Regions from separate parts of the Desmospora activa DSM 45169 genome, predicted to be linked through region 2. Evidence: riboswitches for the same ligand, from Rfam matches in the RefSeq annotation. Region 2 holds a riboswitch; each other region holds the start of a gene.
What was found. Region 2 has a riboswitch for S-adenosylmethionine ahead of C8J48_RS09785 (iron-containing alcohol dehydrogenase family protein). Riboswitches for the same ligand answer to the same signal wherever they lie in the genome.
Positions count from the first base shown of each region.

Region 1: another riboswitch for S-adenosylmethionine. It lies ahead of C8J48_RS10610 (aminotransferase class I/II-fold pyridoxal phosphate-dependent enzyme); the one in region 2 lies ahead of C8J48_RS09785 (iron-containing alcohol dehydrogenase family protein).
Region 3: another riboswitch for S-adenosylmethionine. It lies ahead of metX (homoserine O-acetyltransferase MetX); the one in region 2 lies ahead of C8J48_RS09785 (iron-containing alcohol dehydrogenase family protein).
Region 4: another riboswitch for S-adenosylmethionine. It lies ahead of C8J48_RS12985 (homoserine dehydrogenase); the one in region 2 lies ahead of C8J48_RS09785 (iron-containing alcohol dehydrogenase family protein).

Region 1 covers NZ_PZZP01000001.1:2,183,590-2,188,013, reverse strand. The annotation lists gene C8J48_RS10615 (ornithine--oxo-acid transaminase) at 1-888, opposite strand, end outside; SAM riboswitch class I at 1,142-1,253, shown strand; gene C8J48_RS10610 (aminotransferase class I/II-fold pyridoxal phosphate-dependent enzyme) at 1,330-2,532, shown strand; gene C8J48_RS10605 (aminotransferase class I/II-fold pyridoxal phosphate-dependent enzyme) at 2,537-3,718, shown strand; gene dcd (dCTP deaminase) at 3,964-4,424, shown strand, end outside.
Region 2 covers NZ_PZZP01000001.1:2,007,089-2,011,512, reverse strand. The annotation lists gene C8J48_RS09795 (methionine ABC transporter ATP-binding protein) at 1-53, opposite strand, end outside; gene C8J48_RS09790 (MetQ/NlpA family ABC transporter substrate-binding protein) at 77-892, opposite strand; gene C8J48_RS09785 (iron-containing alcohol dehydrogenase family protein) at 889-1,989, opposite strand; SAM riboswitch class I at 2,063-2,171, opposite strand; gene C8J48_RS09780 (hypothetical protein) at 2,459-3,598, opposite strand; gene C8J48_RS09775 (SatD family protein) at 3,967-4,424, shown strand, end outside.
Region 3 covers NZ_PZZP01000001.1:778,110-782,533, forward strand. The annotation lists gene C8J48_RS03760 (ABC transporter permease) at 1-693, shown strand, start outside; gene C8J48_RS03770 (ABC transporter ATP-binding protein) at 825-1,847, shown strand; SAM riboswitch class I at 1,904-2,008, shown strand; gene metX (homoserine O-acetyltransferase MetX) at 2,118-3,224, shown strand; gene C8J48_RS03780 (succinate dehydrogenase cytochrome b558 subunit) at 3,491-4,141, shown strand; gene sdhA (succinate dehydrogenase flavoprotein subunit) at 4,160-4,424, shown strand, end outside.
Region 4 covers NZ_PZZP01000001.1:2,692,760-2,697,183, reverse strand. The annotation lists gene C8J48_RS12995 (helix-turn-helix domain-containing protein) at 1-883, opposite strand, end outside; gene C8J48_RS12990 (MGDG synthase family glycosyltransferase) at 1,179-2,300, shown strand; SAM riboswitch class I at 2,389-2,514, shown strand; gene C8J48_RS12985 (homoserine dehydrogenase) at 2,601-3,905, shown strand; gene C8J48_RS12980 (Asp23/Gls24 family envelope stress response protein) at 4,240-4,424, opposite strand, start outside.

The DNA.
Region 1 (4,424 bases), 180 kb from region 2:
TGAAACAGCACAAGCCAGCGGGTTCCCACCAAAGGTAGATCCATGGGAACCAGGTTCAAAAACACCGAGAATCTCCTCGTCGGCGGCAACGGCGGAGATGGGTAGAATCCCACCGCCAAGGGCTTTTCCCATGATAATTAAATCCGGTTTTACTTCTTCCCAATCACAGGCAAACAGTTGACCGGTCCGTCCAAACCCGGTCTGGATTTCATCAGCGGCAAACAGTACACGGTTTTCGCGGCAGATGGCGGCAGCATTTTTAAGGGATCCTGGTGGGGGTACGATCACACCCGCCTCTCCCTGGATCGGCTCCACCAAAAAAGCGGCGGTATTTGGAGTGATGGCTCGGCGCAGGGCTTCTTCATCTCCGTAGGGGATCACCTTGATTCCAGGAAGCAGGGGACCGAAACCGCGTTTGTATTCATCGTTGGAAGAGAGGGAGACGGCAGCCAGGGTGCGACCATGGAAGTTCTCTTCACAGACGATGATTTCCGCCTGGTCCGCGGGGACTCCTTTTGCATCGTAGGCCCAGCGGCGCACCGCTTTGATGGCGGTTTCAACCGCTTCCGCCCCGGTGTTCATCGGCAATACCATCGATTTACCTGTCAATTGGGACACCCGTTGGTAAAAAAGTCCCAGTTGGTCATTGTGAAATGCGCGGGAAGTGAGGGTTACTTTATCCGCCTGCTCTTTTAAGGCTTGGATCAGTCGCGGATGGCGGTGGCCGTGGTTGAGGGCGGAATATGCGCTCAACATATCCATATATCGGTTGCCGTCTGCATCTTCCACCCACACCCCTTCCGCCTTTGCGATGACGATCGGCAGCGGGTGGTAGTTGTGGGCGCCATATTTTTCCGTCAATTGGATCATGGTTTGATTTTGTGACATTCGGATTCCTCCTTGCGACGCGGGATAGCCGCTCTGCTCGATGGGGCTCACTTTTTTAGTGTATACCAGCAAGCCCCATCTAGAGAAGGTTTTGCAGTGAAATGAATAATATTACGGTCAGCTGTATAGTATTGTGTTGCATTTGCTAAATCATGATCCCTTTTTTGTAATCTGCTCTTGACGATGCACCTGGACCTCGATATAATGAAACACAAGTTTTATGCATTGTGCGACAATTTTATAGGTAAACTGTCTCTTATCAAGAGCGGCGGAGGGAACGAGCCCGATGAAGCCCGGCAACCCCGACAGATGTGTCGGAAGGTGCCAATTCTCGCAGGTCCGGTTAGGGATCTGACAGATAAGGGGGGAGAATCCCTGAAACCATCCCTTCCTTATCGGAAGGGTTTTTAATTTGGAGGATAAAGCAAGGGAGAGAGAACGATGGATCGAGATCGATGTCATCATAACCAGGAACGTTTACACCGGGAGACACTGTTGGCCCAGATTGGAAACGGTCGGGAGGAGCGAACAGGGGCAGTCAGCTTTCCCGTTTATCACTCTACTGCTTACCAACATCCGGCGTTAGGTGAATCGACGGGGTATGATTATACCCGTACCGCCAACCCCACCCGCACAATCTTGGAAGATGCGATTGCTGAATTGGAAGGCGGCGATGCCGGTTTTGCGACCAGCTCCGGCATGGCGGCGATTCAAACGGTGATGGGCCTTTTTTCGCAGGGGGATCACCTCATTGTTTCGTTGGATTTGTACGGCGGAACCTATCGTTTATTTGAAGAGGTGTTAAGCCGATACGGTTTATCTTTCAGTTATGTTGACCTTAGGGATGTAGAAGCGGTAAAGGCGGCGGCTACTCCTCATACCAGGGGGATTTTTGTCGAATCACCCACCAATCCCTTGATGCGGGTGACGAATATTAAGGCCATCTGCGATATCGCCAATAAGTGGGGTTGGCTTTCTATCGTCGATAACACCTTTATGACACCCTATTGTCAGCGTCCGTTGGCGCTGGGAGCGGATGTGGTCCTACACAGTGGTACCAAATACTTAGGCGGTCACAATGATGTGCTAGCGGGGTTGATTGTCACTAAGGGAGAGGAATTATCCGCTAAAGTGGCTGCCTTACACAACGGAATTGGAGCGGTCCTCTCCCCCCAGGACTCGTGGTTGTTGATGCGCGGGATGAAGACATTGGCCCTGCGGATGGAAAAACATCAGGAAAATGCGATGGCATTGGCACAGTTTTTGCAGAACCATCCCGCAGTGGATGAGGTGTTTTATCCCTCCCTCGACCCTGAGGAACGAAAGATACAGGAAGCACAGAGCGACGGATTTGGCGGAATGCTCTCCTTCCGCATCCGCGAGGCGGAGTGGGTACCGGAATTTCTACGCTACCTGCGTTTGATCTCCTTCGCCGAAAGTTTAGGGGGAGTGGAAAGCTTGGTTACTTATCCCGCCACCCAGACCCACGCCGACATTCCTGAACCGATACGGCGTAAAGTGGGTGTTTGTGATCGGTTGTTGCGCCTGTCAGTGGGAATTGAGCATTTGAACGATCTGACCGCCGACCTGTCTTATGCTTTGGACCAAGCCCGCTCGACGGTTACCACGGGAAAGGGTGTGTAAAGCGATGAAGTTTGAAACACGGTTACTGCACAACGGCAACGAAATTGATCCGATTACTGGGGCGGCCAGTATCCCGTTGTATCAGGCCTCCACTTTTCACCAAGCGGATGTGGACCAGCCCGGTGTCTATGATTATGCCCGCTCCGGCAACCCTACCCGCCACGCGTTGGAAGAGACGATTGCTCAGTTGGAAGGTGGGTGTCGCGGGTTTGCCTTCGCTTCCGGAATGGCGGCGATCTCCAGTACTTTGTTTCTCTTTTCCACCGGGGATCATTTGGTTGTCTCCAACGATCTGTACGGGGGAACCTTTCGCGTTCTGACCGAAGTGTTGCCGCGGATGGGGATTGAGGCCGATTTTGTGGATACGACTGATCTGGCGGCGGTAGAGGCAGCGGTCAAACCTCATACTCGAGCCATTTATGTGGAAACCCCTTCTAATCCTACGCTTAAAGTGACCGATTTACGGGGGATCGCCGAGATTGCCCAGCGCCATGGTCTGCTCACTGTTGTTGATAATACCTTTCTCACCCCGTATTTTCAGCGTCCCTTGGAGCTGGGGGCAGATATTGTCATTCACAGCGCAACCAAATTTATCGGTGGCCACAGCGATGTCGTCTCCGGATTGGTAGCGGTAAAAGATGTGGATGTGGCAAACCGCCTCTATGGATTGCAAAATGCCTTGGGTGCGGTGTTGGGTGTGCAGGATTCTTGGCTGACGATGCGGGGGTTAAAAACCTTGGCCACCCGGATGGAAGCGGCTACTGCTTCTGCTGAACGTATTGCAAAAGCCCTTTCCCGCCATCCACAAGTTAAACACGTCTACTACACCGGCTTGCCCGATCACCCCGGTCATCAGCTACAAGCGTCACAGGCGAGTGGCCATGGCGCGGTTCTCTCCTTTGATCTGGGAAGCGGGGAAAAGGTGAGGGAAGTGTTGTCACAAGTGAAACTTCCTCTCGTCGCCGTCAGTTTAGGGGCGGTGGAAAGCATTCTCTCGTACCCCGCCCGTATGTCTCATGCCGCTATGCCGCGGTCGGAACGGGAAGTCAGAGGCGTGACCGAGGGCTTATTGCGCCTCTCCGTCGGCTTGGAGGATGCCGGCGATCTCTTGGAAGATCTGGAACAGGCTATCGACGGCCGTCGCTTTGTTTCCATCGCCTCCGAATGGCGGGCCTCCATCGTATAACGACAACGTATAGCCGTTATAGGCGGTTCAGATTGATGACAAACTACTGGAATGGTTAGAAAACAGAGGGAGGGGTAGTTATCCGGCGAGCGACTCTGCCACGCATGGAGCGAAGACGGATAACCACCCCGACCATCCCGCGACCAGTTTGTTAGCATCCTCAACCGCCGTTGCTGGCGGTTTTTCCTTTGGAAGGATTGTTGTACAATGGGATGGACTAGAAAAACAAAGGAGTATGGACGGTTATGACGATTAAATCGGATAAATGGATTCGACAAATGGCGACTGAACACGGCATGATCGACTCTTTTATCGATCGAAACGTAGGTAAAGGGGAAGCGATCAGCTTCGGTTTATCCAGCTATGGCTATGATCTACGGGTAGGGGATGAATTTAAGATCTTTCATAATGCCTTGATGCCGGTAATCGATCCCAAAGCGATCAGCGAAGATTCATTTTTGGATTTTAAGGGGGATGTTTGTATTATTCCACCTAATTCTTTTGCTTTAGCTACATCGGTGGAGTATTTTCGCATTCCGGAAAATGTGCTGGCGGTCTGTGTCGGAAAATCGACCTACGCCCGTTGCGGCATTATTACAAACGTGACTCCCTTTGAGCCGGGATGGGAAGGGCATGTGACTCTGGAAATCTCCAATACAACCCCTTTGCCGGCTAAAATTTATGCCAATGAGGGATTGTGTCAGGT
Region 2 (4,424 bases):
ACAGCCCCTTTTTTCGTTTGGAATGTCTTGCTGATCTCCGTTAATCGGATCATGGGAATCTCCTTTCACGCTGCCCTTACCACGAGGGAAGGACGGATCCTTCGTATTTTTCCTGAATAAAGGCTTTTACTTCTTCGGAATGATACGCTTTTTCCAGCTTCTTCAGGACGGAATCATCCTTATTTTCGGTACGGACGGCCATCAGGTTGACGTGGGGAGAGTCTTTTCCCTCGATAAAAATGGAATCCTCTGTTGGAACAAAGCCGTGTTCAATGGCAAAATTGGTGTTAATCGCCGCTGCGTCCAACTCGCTCAGTTGTCGCGGAATTTGAGAAGCTTCTAATTCCACAAACTGAACGTTCTTTGGATTATCTACGATATCCGCTGGAGTGGCGAGTGTCCCGGAATCTTCTTTTAACTTGATCACACCGGCCTTTTCAAACAATTGCAGGCCGCGGGCTTCGTTGACGGGATCATTGGGAACACCTAGTTTTGCTCCCTTGGGAATCTTTTTGATATCCTCGATCTTGTCGGAATAGATGCCCATGGGGAACGTGACGGTATCAAATACGGCCACTATATCCAGGTTGCGATCTTCCTTGAATTGTTCCAAATAGGGGTGTGTTTGGAAGCTGTTTGCGTCCAATTCATTTTCCGCTAAAGCGACATTGGGCATCACATATTCATTAAACACTTTCAGCTCAATCTCAAGACCGTCTTCAGCGGCTACTTCCTTCACTTTTTCCATAATCTCTTCATGGGGGCCGGCGGTAACGCCAATGACCAGTTTATCGTCGGGAAGTGGACCGCCGGATTGGTCAGCACCGCCGCCGCAAGCGGATAAAATTAAAATCAAGGCGGCTAAGCCGGCAAAACGGGTGAGTGATTTCATTGTGTTGTCTCCTCTCGGATTGCATTTGTCAATGGTTCTAATCGTTGAAAGGCGTCAATCAGATCCTCTACGGTAACATTGTCGTCCATGAGATGGATCGACTCTTCTGGTGCCAGTGTGGCTTGTGCCAGGGTTAGGAGTTGATCGTGATCAGTGGGGTCCAATCCCAGCTCAGTCAAGGAAGAAGGGAGTCCCACGTTGTGATAGAAGGGAAGGAGGCGCTTGATTTCCTGCTCTTGTTGCAACAGAGCCAGTTGTACCAAAATTCCATATGCCACTTTATCCCCGTGCAGCCACCGGTCAGTTGTCGGTAGTCGAGTAAGGCCGTTATGAACGGAGTGGGCGGCAGCGGTGCGGCCGTATCGTTCAGCAAAGCCGCCCACGGTTCCACCCAGCACCAAAATGGCATCCACCACCCGTTGAAAAGCGGGGGTTACCTGCTGCTGTTTGGCGGTGTGCAATGCTTCCTCCCCGTCGGCCAGCAACACTTCGCGGCAGAGGAGAGCGGCCTTTAAACCCATCCGGACCGGTACGGGCGGATGGTCAAGGGAGGTGGCGAGCACTTCTGCTTCATACCATTTGGCCAGTGTGTCACCGATACCGGCACGCAGCCCGGTCAGCGGAGCTCGCACCAGAATTTCCGGTTCTACCCATACGGCAGTGGGAGCATGGGGATGAATATCATAGCGGATAAACGAACCGCTCTCATCATAATAGACACTCAAAGGCGTATAGGCCGCACAAGTGGCGGGAAAGGTGGGGATCAACAGATGGGGTAGCCCGATTTGGTTGGCGACCGCTTTGGTGATATCCATCCCTTTGCCGCCACCCACCCCGATGATGATATCCGTCTGTGCAGCGGATATCTGTTGTACCAATCGCTTCACTTCCTGATCGGTACACTTCCCTCGATAAGGCACCTCTTTGCATCGGTCCAAGATTGTAGGAGGAAGATAAGGGTGGGCCGCCTCCCAAGAGGGTTCGCCGTGAATCAAAGCTCCTCGTCTCCACCCCCGTTCCTCCCACAGTGACTCCAATCGGTCTAATACGCCGTTTTCGTGCAGATAATGATCCGGTCCCGGCCGTACAGGAATCATTCTCATTCCTCCCATCACAATAGAAAATCGCTTCCCTGATAAGAGGGAAGCGATGGGGTTCTCAGTCGCTTTCCTCTTATCTATCAGGATCAAAACATCCTGCAGGAATTGGCACCTATACTGCAGATACAGTCGGTTGCCGGGCGTCATCGGGCCAGTCCCTCAGCCTCTCTGGATAAGAGTTTAGTCGTATATCGTTTTTCTGATCATTGCGATTGGAATTACTACGGATTATAGAGCGACTCTGACAAAGCGTCAAGCGTAAGGGGGATAGTTGTTTAATTCGGACAGTTGGAAGCCTTTTCAAGGGAGCTTTCATAAGAAATCACGGCTGTAGTGAAAATGGTCTGTGTTCAGTTGGTTAGGTAGTATACAGCGGAAGGATTGATTGATGATTTGACAGAATGCAAACGGGAGGGTTTCGACTACAGGGAATCGATTATTTCGAAATATAAGCCGATTGCTGGGATTATTGATTCCGCCGTGCTAGCCATGTTTCATCCCCTTCCATTCCATACTGGGCAATTAACCGGATCCATTTCTCTTCCGCCTCGTACCAAGCAGCCGTATTTTTATAAGATTCAATCGATCGAAACAGGTCGGCAAAAGCATGGAAAGGGAAGTCATCGGTACAGATATGACGCTTGGAGTAGATGTCCATCGGTGCATCACAAGCGTGGTATCTCCCCGTCTCCGCTTCATAAGACCAAGTAAAGTGTGGTTTATATGTTGCGATACGATCGAGCTGTTCAATCTCCTCTTCACGGAATAAATGGAGAGAACGCCAAGCTGCCTTAATCATTTTACTGATTTCCCCTTCATCCTCTTCTTTGGTTATGGGGGCAAAACGTAACAATAGCAGGAAAGGAACGACAAAGTGATCCGGGTAACGGATTGTTAAAAAGTATATAAGTGGTTTAAACTCAGCCCACCTTAATACATGTGGACGCCAATGTGCTGCATCGTCCCATCCCAATCGATATGGATGATCAAGGGAGGGGTGTTTGAACAATAACATCGATTGAAATATTTTATCGCCAATATCCACTAATAATCCGATTTTTGGTTCAATTTCAAAGTAAATGGGCTTCGCTAACGCAGGATAGATGAGTGCTTCTTCGTCTTTCACCTCATTATCACTTGTAAAACGAGCGTACTCATTCCAAAAGTTTTTTTGCTTAAAAACCGTCTTCCATAAATCGTATTCATCGATGACTTCGATATCGATTTGGTAATGATGTACGATGCGGTTCATTTTACTCTGTTGAGTTAACGTATCATAAAGGTCCTCATGACTCACTTCGTTTATACGCGCACGTATCACCTGCTCATCTGTTTGTGGAAAGCGAATAATCACATGGCAAAAAAAAGACATCAAAAACTGTATTAACACCAAACAGCGCGGATCTTTTCTACTTTTGGCATAATAGATCGACACCGTATTCTCTTCTTTGGCTTTGTTACAAGCACATTCATAGGCGGATCGTTCAAAAGATAGGGCCAACAATGGGATCAGATCAGCTAGTAACTTATCAGTGTCCGTTGGATTTAATGTCAATTGATATTGCATGATCCCTGCATATTTGTCCAACATTTGTTCTTCATTCATCACAAATCCCTCGCTCAACCAACGCTTTTTTTATACGTCTTCGGACAACTCTTTCGCATCGGCTTCAATGGAAGATTAAATGGTGTAGGTCAGTCCATTCACATTACTAAGAACACTCATTTCACCCCTATACCATGATAGTTTATCATAAGATCATATGTTTGTATTAAGTGTTATACATACAAGGAAGTCAGTAATTTTGTCTGAATGGGCAACAATGGTCGATTCGTTGGATGTCATGATCGATCTTGCATTGCCCATCAATTCAGACTATAGTTGTTATAAAGGCATCAACAAAAGTGTAGTTGATATAAAATCATCAACAAAGGTGGGGTTGATGGAATCATAGGATGCAGGAGGTGAGGACGTTGCCGCAAACTTGTATTTGTATTGCTGGAGATGTAAAAAAGTCGAGACAAATGGAGGGTCAGCATCTCATTACAGCGTTACAACAATGTGAGGACAAGCTGAACAAATCCTTCTCAGAAGAGCTTCTCATTCCCTTTGCTGTAAGAAACGGAGATGAAATCGTCGGTGTTCTCAAAGAATTTCCCCAAGGGTATCTCGCTGCTAAAACGATGATGGAAGAGCTAAGGGGAAAAGGGATTCATCTGTATATCGGGCTGGGTCTTGGGGAACTGGAGTCGACACAAGCGACGATTCACACCATGAACGGAACCGCTGTCTACCATGCGTTTCAGGCCAGAGACCATTTTTTGAAGCAACAGCATCAACAAGCCAAACCTTGGCTGCTGGGAGAGGATGCCAGCTCGTTTTTCTTTTATGATGAAGCGGTTCCCTACCAAGCGCTTAACGCCCTCACCTA
Region 3 (4,424 bases), 1.2 Mb from region 2:
AACGAATCCCCCTCTCAGGAAAACTGGTTTGGTACTGATGAACTGGGGCGGGATCTGTTTGTCCGCACTTGGTACGGCGCCCGTATTTCCCTGACGATCGGCGTGGTTGCCGCACTTATCGATTTGGTCATTGGTGTTCTTTATGGCGGAATCGCAGGATACAAGGGCGGTCGGGTGGATGAGATTATGATGCGGATTGTGGATGTATTGTGGGGATTGCCTTACTTACTGGTGGTGATCCTGCTGCTGGTGGTGTTGGAGCCCGGCTTGTTGACGATCATCATCGCCTTAACCGCCACCGGTTGGCTCAATATGGCCCGTCTTGTCAGAGGGCAGGTGTTGCAGTTAAAACAACAGGAATTTGTATTAGCTGCCCGCACCCTAGGGGCCGATACTCGCAGGCTGATGCAAAAGCATTTGATCCCAAATGCGATGGGACCGATCATTGTCATGCTCACCTTTACGGTTCCCAGCGCCATCTTTGCGGAAGCATTTCTCAGCTTCTTAGGTCTAGGGGTGCAAGCGCCGATCGCCAGCTGGGGCACCATGATCAACGATGCCTTGGTGGTGATTTTGTCCGATGAATGGTGGCGTCTCTTTTTCCCGGCCTTTATGCTTAGCTTGACGCTGCTGGCTTTTAACGCCCTGGGAGACGGTTTGCGCGATGCGTTGGACCCCAAAATGCGAAAATAGGGAAATAGGGCATTTACCCAAAGGAGAGGTAGCCCTAAAGGACTACGTATTAGAAGGGGCTTTGCCCGAAGGAGAGGTAGCCCTAAAGGACAACGCATTAGAAGGGGCTTTGCCCGAAGGAGTGGTAGGCGATGGAATCTATATTGGAGATTAAAAATTTAAAGGTCACCTTTCATACCCATGCCGGTCCTGTGCACGCCGTTCGTGGAGTCAATCTAAAAGTAGGCAAAGGAGAAGCATTGGCCATCGTAGGAGAGTCGGGCAGTGGAAAAAGTGTGACCGCACAAGCGATTCTCCGCTTGATTCCCTCTCCCCCTGGGCAGATGGAGGAAGGTGAGATTCTCTTTGCCGGGCGTGATCTCGCACGGGTGTCGGAGTGGGAGATGTTTCGGATTCGTGGCTCGGAGATCGGAATGGTATTTCAGGACCCGATGACCTCGTTAAACCCGACCATGACAGTAGGGAAGCAAATAATGGAGGGGCTGATGTGGCATCAACAGCTCACCCGGGAAGATGCACGGCAAAAAGCGGTGGAAATGCTGCGACTGGTAGGCATTCCTACGCCGGAGAAGCGGGTGAATCAATTTCCGCACGAATTTAGCGGGGGGATGAGGCAGCGGGCGATGATCGCCATCGCCCTCTCCTGCAATCCAAAGGTTTTAATCGCCGATGAACCGACGACTGCCCTCGATGTAACGATCCAAGCGCAGATTCTAGAGCTGATGAAGGAGCTTCAGGAGAAAACGGAGACTGCCATCATTTTGATCACCCATGATCTAGGGGTTGTAGCGGAAATGGCGCAACAGGTGGCGGTGATGTACGGCGGAAAAGTGGTGGAGTCCGGCAGAGTGGAAGAGATCTTTCATCACTCCCGTCACCCCTACACTTGGGGGTTGATGGCCTCTATGCCGCGGCTAGATTGGAAACGGGAGGAGGAGTTGACCCCGATTCCCGGTTCACCGCCGGATCTGTTTGATCCTCCCCTGGGTTGCCCTTTTGCCGATCGTTGTCCACATGCGATGCATATTTGCCATGATGAAATGCCGGAGGTGTACTCTGTTTCGGAAGATCATCAGGTAGCGTGTTGGTTGGAACACCCTCAGGCCACACCTGTGAGTCAAACACCCCAGGTACAAATTCGGGCACGTGGGTAATACGGCTTGACAGTAAAGTTAAAACCATCTTATCATAAGGAAAATCATAAACCTTCTTCTTATCCAGAGCGGTTGAGGGACTGGCCCGATGACACTGCGGCAACCACCCTATCAGGGAAAGGTGCCAACTCCTGCTGGACATATGTCCAGGAAGATGGGAAGAGGGGCGGGACATGTGTGTATGCGCAGCCCGGCCTCTTCCATTTGGGAAGGTGCCGGGCTTTTTGCTTGATAATACTCAGCGCGCGGAATGGTCGAGGAGGATTGTAAATGAAAACAGCGGAAAAGGGCGTGGAACGGCGACAGGTGCGCGTTGATCGGTTTTTGCTGGAGTGCGGAAAAGAGTTGACGGCAGTGGAAGTGGCGGTAGAAATCGCAGGAGCTTGGAAGCCGGGACAGGATAATGTGATTCTAATTTGTCACGCCTTGACAGGAGATGCTCATGCTGTCGGGGATGAAAGGGATCCAGGTTGGTGGGATGAACTGGTGGGAAGGGGAAAACCGCTCGATACCGACCGCTTCGCCATGATTACGATGAATGTGTTGGGGGGATGCAACGGCACGACCGGTCCCGCCTCTATCTGTCCACAGAGCGGTCGTCCCTATGGATCTTCCTTTCCATTGGTGACGATTCGGGATATGGTGCGGTTACAACGACAAGTTTTAGCACAAATGAAGGTGGATCACTTGCAGGCGATTGTTGGCGGATCAATGGGAGGCATGATGGTGTTGGAGTGGGGGATACTATATCCCGAAATGTCGCGGCGGCTGATTCCGATTGCGACAGCACCATCGCTAAATGCTATGGCAATCGCCTTTAACGAGATTGCCCGTCAGGCCATTCGGTCAGATCCTGCTTTTGCAGGAGGAGATTACTATCCGGACTCAGGACCGATCCGGGGGTTGGCGGTTGCGCGGATGGTGGGGATGGTCACTTATCGCACTCCGCGGTTGTTTGAGCACCGTTTCGGTCGAAATTTGCAGCGAAGTGGACCGTTATTGAACCAGGAGAGCCTGTTTCAAGTGGAGAGTTATCTTCGCTATCAAGGAAATAAGCTGGTGGACCGCTTTGACGCTAATAGTTATCTGACATTGTTGAAGGCAATGGATACCCATGATATCGGACGGGGACGGGAAGGAGCCCGACGGGCTTTAGCTCGGGTGCAAGCGGCGGTCTTGGTAATTGGAATCGAAGATGACCAACTGTTTCCGGCGTATCAACAGCGAGAATTGCACCGTTGGCTGATTGCGGAGGGAAAGGAGAGCTACCTGTTTACCTTTCCTTCGGATTACGGCCATGATGCTTTTTTGGTCCAGTTTGATAAATTGGCTCCTCCCATTCAGGCTTTTCTCTCGGATACGGTACCCACCGTTTAAAAATGTGACGATTTGGTGGATATCAAAATGAATAAAAGCCCATTTTATCTTGTGTAGAGGTATACCTTTCCAATATGTGAGAATCCCTTACCTTGACGCTCTAGGAAGCTTGGGAGTACAATAAATGTGGCAAATGCGTTAAAACTTCTTGCCTATTGAATAGTTTTTGTTGGTTACCGGCGCTCTGCCGGTAATGCTATGAGCAAAGAAGTTTTACGTATTTAAGGATTTCATCGATTTTATTAGGGGTAAATGGGGGGCAAGTGATGAGTAAGCACCGTAGTTTTTTCAACCGGCGGCTTCACTCTTTACTGGGTGTAATCCCGGTTGGCTTTTTTTTGCTTGAGCACCTATGGACGAACCACTATGCGACCCAAGGTGCTGATGTGTATCAGGAGAAAGTGGAGTGGCTATGGAGCATTCCATTTTTGCCGTTGTTGGAGATTTTCTTTATCTTCTTGCCGTTGCTGTATCATGGTGTTTACGGTTTGTACATCGCGTTTACGGCTCAAAATAATCTAAAGAGCTACAGTACGTTTCGTAACATCATGTTTATGTTGCAACGTGTAACCGGTGTCATTACGCTTATTTTTGTTACCTTACACGTTTGGCAGACGCGTGTGCAAGTGGCATTGGCCGATATGTCGGCACAAGATTTAACCGTGCACACCGCCGATATTTTGGCCAGTAATGTTAATGTGGTTTTGTATGTGATCGGTGTGGTGGCCGCTGTCTTCCATTTTAGCAACGGCATGTGGTCTTTCCTCGTCACTTGGGGAGTTACTGTCGGGCCGCGTTCCCAACGCATCTCTTCCTATGTATGGGCCGGGGTGTTTGTGATCGTTACCTATTTGGGAGTGGCTGCGATTTTATCCTTTGCTGATCCTTCGTTTACCAATGAGTTGGCTCAACGCTAAGAAAGGGGCACTGCCGATATGAAAGAAAAAGTTGTAATCGTGGGCGGCGGCCTCGCGGGCTTGATGGCCGCAATCAAAGTGGCCGAGGCGGGAGCTGACGTCGATCTCTTTTCCATCGTTCCTGTCCGTCGTTCCCATTCCGTTTGCGCCCAAGGTGGTATCAACGGTGCCGTCAATACCAAAGGGGAAGGGGATTCTCCCTGGGAACACTTTGATGATACCGTTTACGGCGGAGACTTCCTCGCCAACCAGCCGCCGGTAAAAGCGATGACTGAAGCGGCAC
Region 4 (4,424 bases), 690 kb from region 2:
TCTCTGCCTGCAGCCAATTCCTTTGGTCCATCTGAATTTTTCCGGATAAGGCCCATAAACGGAAAAGAGCCTGCCGATCGCGATAACGGTGAGCCAGTTGCAAGCCTTCAGCCGCAATCCGGCCCGCTTCTTCCAGCAATCCAGTGTAGCGCATGATTTCCCCGTGAAGACGATACCATTCCAGCTGAGTGGAAGGTGAACCGAGAGAGCCGCTCTCCCAAGCTTGCCTTACCGTTTGCAGGCATTCAGCCCGACGGTTGGTCACTTCCAGTGTAAGGGCGCGCAATAGTAGTAGTTCTCCCCGGATCTCTCCATCCTCTTCCGGTGGGTGAACTTCCAATCCGCTGTCCGCATGGTGCAAGGATTGTGACCACTCGCTCAGACGAAAATAAAAACGGGCCAGTTCCAGATGGGATTGAATGATCTGGTTGGTATCGGAGTCTTCTTTTGCTAAGCGCAGTGCTTGATGCAGCCACCGCTCCCCCTTTTTCCAATCGGTGCGTTCCATGGCTAGTCGCCCTTTGATATGATAACCTTTAACGGCAAGGGGATGCTGATCATCTGGAGTATGTTCCACCCACTCCTCGGCAAGGTGGGGATAGCCGAGGTCGATTAAGGTTTCGGCTGCGATCAGACGATGGGCGATCTCTTCTTGTTCGCTTTGATTATTGGCCATCATCTGTTGAAGATCCGTCATGCTTACGTTTAACTTTGTAAGCAAATAATCAATTTTCTGCGTGTTCACATGGGGAAGGCCACGCTCGATATTACTGATGGTGGCAGGAGAAATATTGGTGTCTGCCAAATCTTCTAGGCGAAGGCCTCGTTCTTTTCGGACTTTGCGAATAAGCTCTCCCACTTCGTGCATACGTAAGATATCCACTCTTCCACCCTCTTCAACAGTTACCGAAGTCTAATTGGACAAAATTATATCATAGCAATTTTTTAAAAATCAGGGGATTGAAAGAGGTAAATCTTACCGCAAAAAGAAATGCGTCAAATCAAGGGATTTTTAAACGCATATTTACTGGTATATTGAATTAATAGAAACATATACAAATTATAGAGTGAAGGAAAAGCAATCGTCACCATTAATATTTTGTTTAATCCTTGTTAACATCCCCTTTTTTTGGAGTGAAATCGTGCATAATAAAGGTATAAAGCTAGGAGGGAAACGGATGGAACGGATCATCATTTTAACAATGGGTTTCGGTTCCGGGCACAATGCCGCTGCAAAGGCGTTGCAGGAAGAGTACGAAGCTCGGGGAGTACCAGCTGAAGTGATCGATTTACTGGAGTTGGTCCCCGGTTCTGTGCATCCGTTTTTGCAATCGGGTTATAACCGGATGCTGAGTCGTTTTCCCTTTGTCTACTCCTATTTGTATGATCGGACCAATCATTCCGCCTGGTTGCGGACCTTTTCCTCGGAGATCATCGAAAAAACCGGTTGGATGATCCGCCATAAAGTAAACCGGTTGTTGTATCGCTTTGCACCGACACGGGTGGTGAGCACCCATCCCTTTAGCCTGTTGCTGTTGCCGTCCCGTTGGCGCTCTCTGCCGACGGTGGGTGTGTTGACGGATTATGAGTTGCATCCCCTGTGGTTGATGGAAGCGCCGGATCTGTTATGCGTACCCGCCCGTCTGCTGACATCGGAGCAGCGAAAGTGGCTCTCCTGGAAGTGGGGGGGACAGTTAGTGGAAACGGGGATTCCCTATAGCCACCGATTCCGGGAATCGGTTTCCGCTTATGAAGCGAAAAAGCGACTGGGAGCCGATCCCAACCGCCCGTTGGTTCTACTGATGGGAGGGGGACTGGGCTGTGGTCCATTGGCCAAGTTGGCGCAAACCCTAGCGAACTTTACTGGGGAATTTCAATTATGGGTACTGGTCGGATCCAATCGAAAGCTGTGGAAGCAGCTCTCCGACTTTGCAGCGAATAAAGATGTTCGCATCTATGGTACCCGCGATGATATGCCCCTCCTGATGGATGCTGCCGAAGTCTTGGTAACAAAACCGGGAGGTTTAACGGTGACAGAGGCGATGATTAAAGGCGTACCGTTGATTTTGTTTGAAGCTTTGCCCGGTCAAGAAAGGGCTAATTTGGCTCATGTTGTGCGTCACGGTGCCGCCAGGGCGGCAACACCGGATACATTGGCGGAAGAGGTGGTCCGATTGATCCGGCAACCTTCCCTACGTGATTCGATGTCCGACAAACTAGAGTTGTTGGCTTCCCCCGATTCAACGAGACAGATTGTTGATCGCTCTCTTTACTCCCAGTCATGGAACTCCGCTCTCTGAACCTTTGGCCAGAGGCGGTTTTTTTGTTTGACAGAATGATCGAGCTGTTGCATAATACTTGGTATTACTCATAATCGAACATGAAAACTCGTTATCCAGAGTGGTGGAGGGACTGGCCCGATGAAGCCCGGCAACCGTCCGATCCGGAATCACAGATTCCGGGAGGGAAATGGTGCCAATTCCTGCTGCGCCTGCGGGTGTGGAGAGATAAGGAGTGGACGGTTTAAACCGCTGTTCTATCAGCAACCCCACCCCCTCCTTATCGGAGAGGGTATTTTTATTTACAGGGGAGGGATCGTGGTGCGACGAATCGGGGTGGGCCTGTTGGGCTTGGGAACCGTCGGGACTGGTGTTTTTAAGACATTGGAGAGTAATCGGGATGTGATTGTGAAGCGAACAGGTCTATGGTTTGAGGTTCGCGGAATTTTAGTACGCGATACGGGAAAACAGCGCCGTGTGGCAGGAATACAATCGTTGCTCACAACCCGATTCGAGCGGTTGTTAGAGCAAAAGGTAGAGGTGGTGCTGGAGGCGATCGGGGGAGTGGAACCGGCCCGTACCTATGTGGAACGGGCATTGGTTGCAGGATGTCATGTTGTGACCGCCAACAAAGAACTGATCGCCAAGCACGGAGTTGAACTGGAGCGTCTTGCCCGCCAAAAAGGAGTGCAATTGTTGTATGAGGCCAGTGTTGGCGGAGGAATTCCGATATTGGGAAGCGTACGCCATCTGTTGAAAAGTAATCGCATCCATCGGTTTTCCGCCATTCTTAACGGCACGACCAACTATATTCTGACCAAAATGGAATCGGAACAAGTTTCTTTTGCACAGGCACTGGCAGACGCTCAAGGGCGAGGGTATGCAGAAGCAGATCCAAGCGCGGATGTGGATGGAGTGGATGCCGCCTATAAACTGGCGATCTTAGGACGATTGGCTTTTGAAACAACGATTCCTCCGGCCGAAATCTCCTGTCGGGGCATCCGGGATATTGCGCTGTCAGAGTTGGCGCTTGCCCGTTTGCTGGGGTATCGCATCAAGCTTTTGGCATTGGGTGTGCAGTATGGGGAAAAGGGTCCCATCTCACTCCAGGTAGGACCTACCCTACTTCCGCTCTCACACCCCTTGGCCCGGATCGAGGGTGTACACAACGCCGTCCGCTTGGAAGGGGATGTGGTGCAGGATGTGATGCTGGTCGGTCACGGTGCCGGGGAAAAACCGACAGCAAGCGCCATGGCGGAAGACTTGTGCAATGTGTTTCTTCTGCCGGGGGATCGACAGGATTCGTTGGCGGCGGCGACGTTGTTGCCGCCGGATGCGGGAGGATCTCGTTTTCTCTTTTTGGAGACCCGCGAATCGATTCCAGCGGAGGCTATACCCGCTTTACGGGAAACCCTTCGCCGCATTGGATTGGCTGTTATAGATATGGCGGTTCAGCCAAAGGACGGAAATTGCGTGGCCATGATATTACGGCGTTGGGATCCTTCCTATCCATCGGTGCTGTTGGCGGAATTAGGGTTCAATGTAAGTCGCGTGATCGATCGACCGGTGTTTGGAGTGGGGATTGAAGAGACGGCAGAAGCGATGTTGGAAACAACAATTTCATAACAACCTACACATTCGGGAATGTGAGTACCGTGTTGTGCTGGGACTGCATCAGCATGACTGGTGTGGTATGGGTAGCCGTCAGCCTGCCCTGATGTAACATCAATTCAAGATCAGAGATTCTGAGAATCGCTCGCATGACTGGATCGTTACAAGCTCACCGTTTCAATGGTAAGTCGTTGACGAGGATGCATGAAGGATTAATCTTGTTGAATTCAGATAATCAACGAGCCTGTCGTGGTCCGATTTCTTTTTACAAGGGAAAACCCGGCCGTCTACAAAAGTCGATGCCGGGTTTTTCGATGTAACTTTTTCTGGGGATATTGATTCCATCGGATTATCGTACACGTCCTCGCTCAGGCGGTGCTGCCGAAACTTCTTCCGGGAAGGAGACACCTTCGACATACATGACGACTTCCACTACACGCAATCCGGTCATATGCTGGATGGCGTTGCTGACATTTTGAATCACGTTTTCATAAACCTGTGGAACATTGCGACCATATTCCACAATCACCCGCA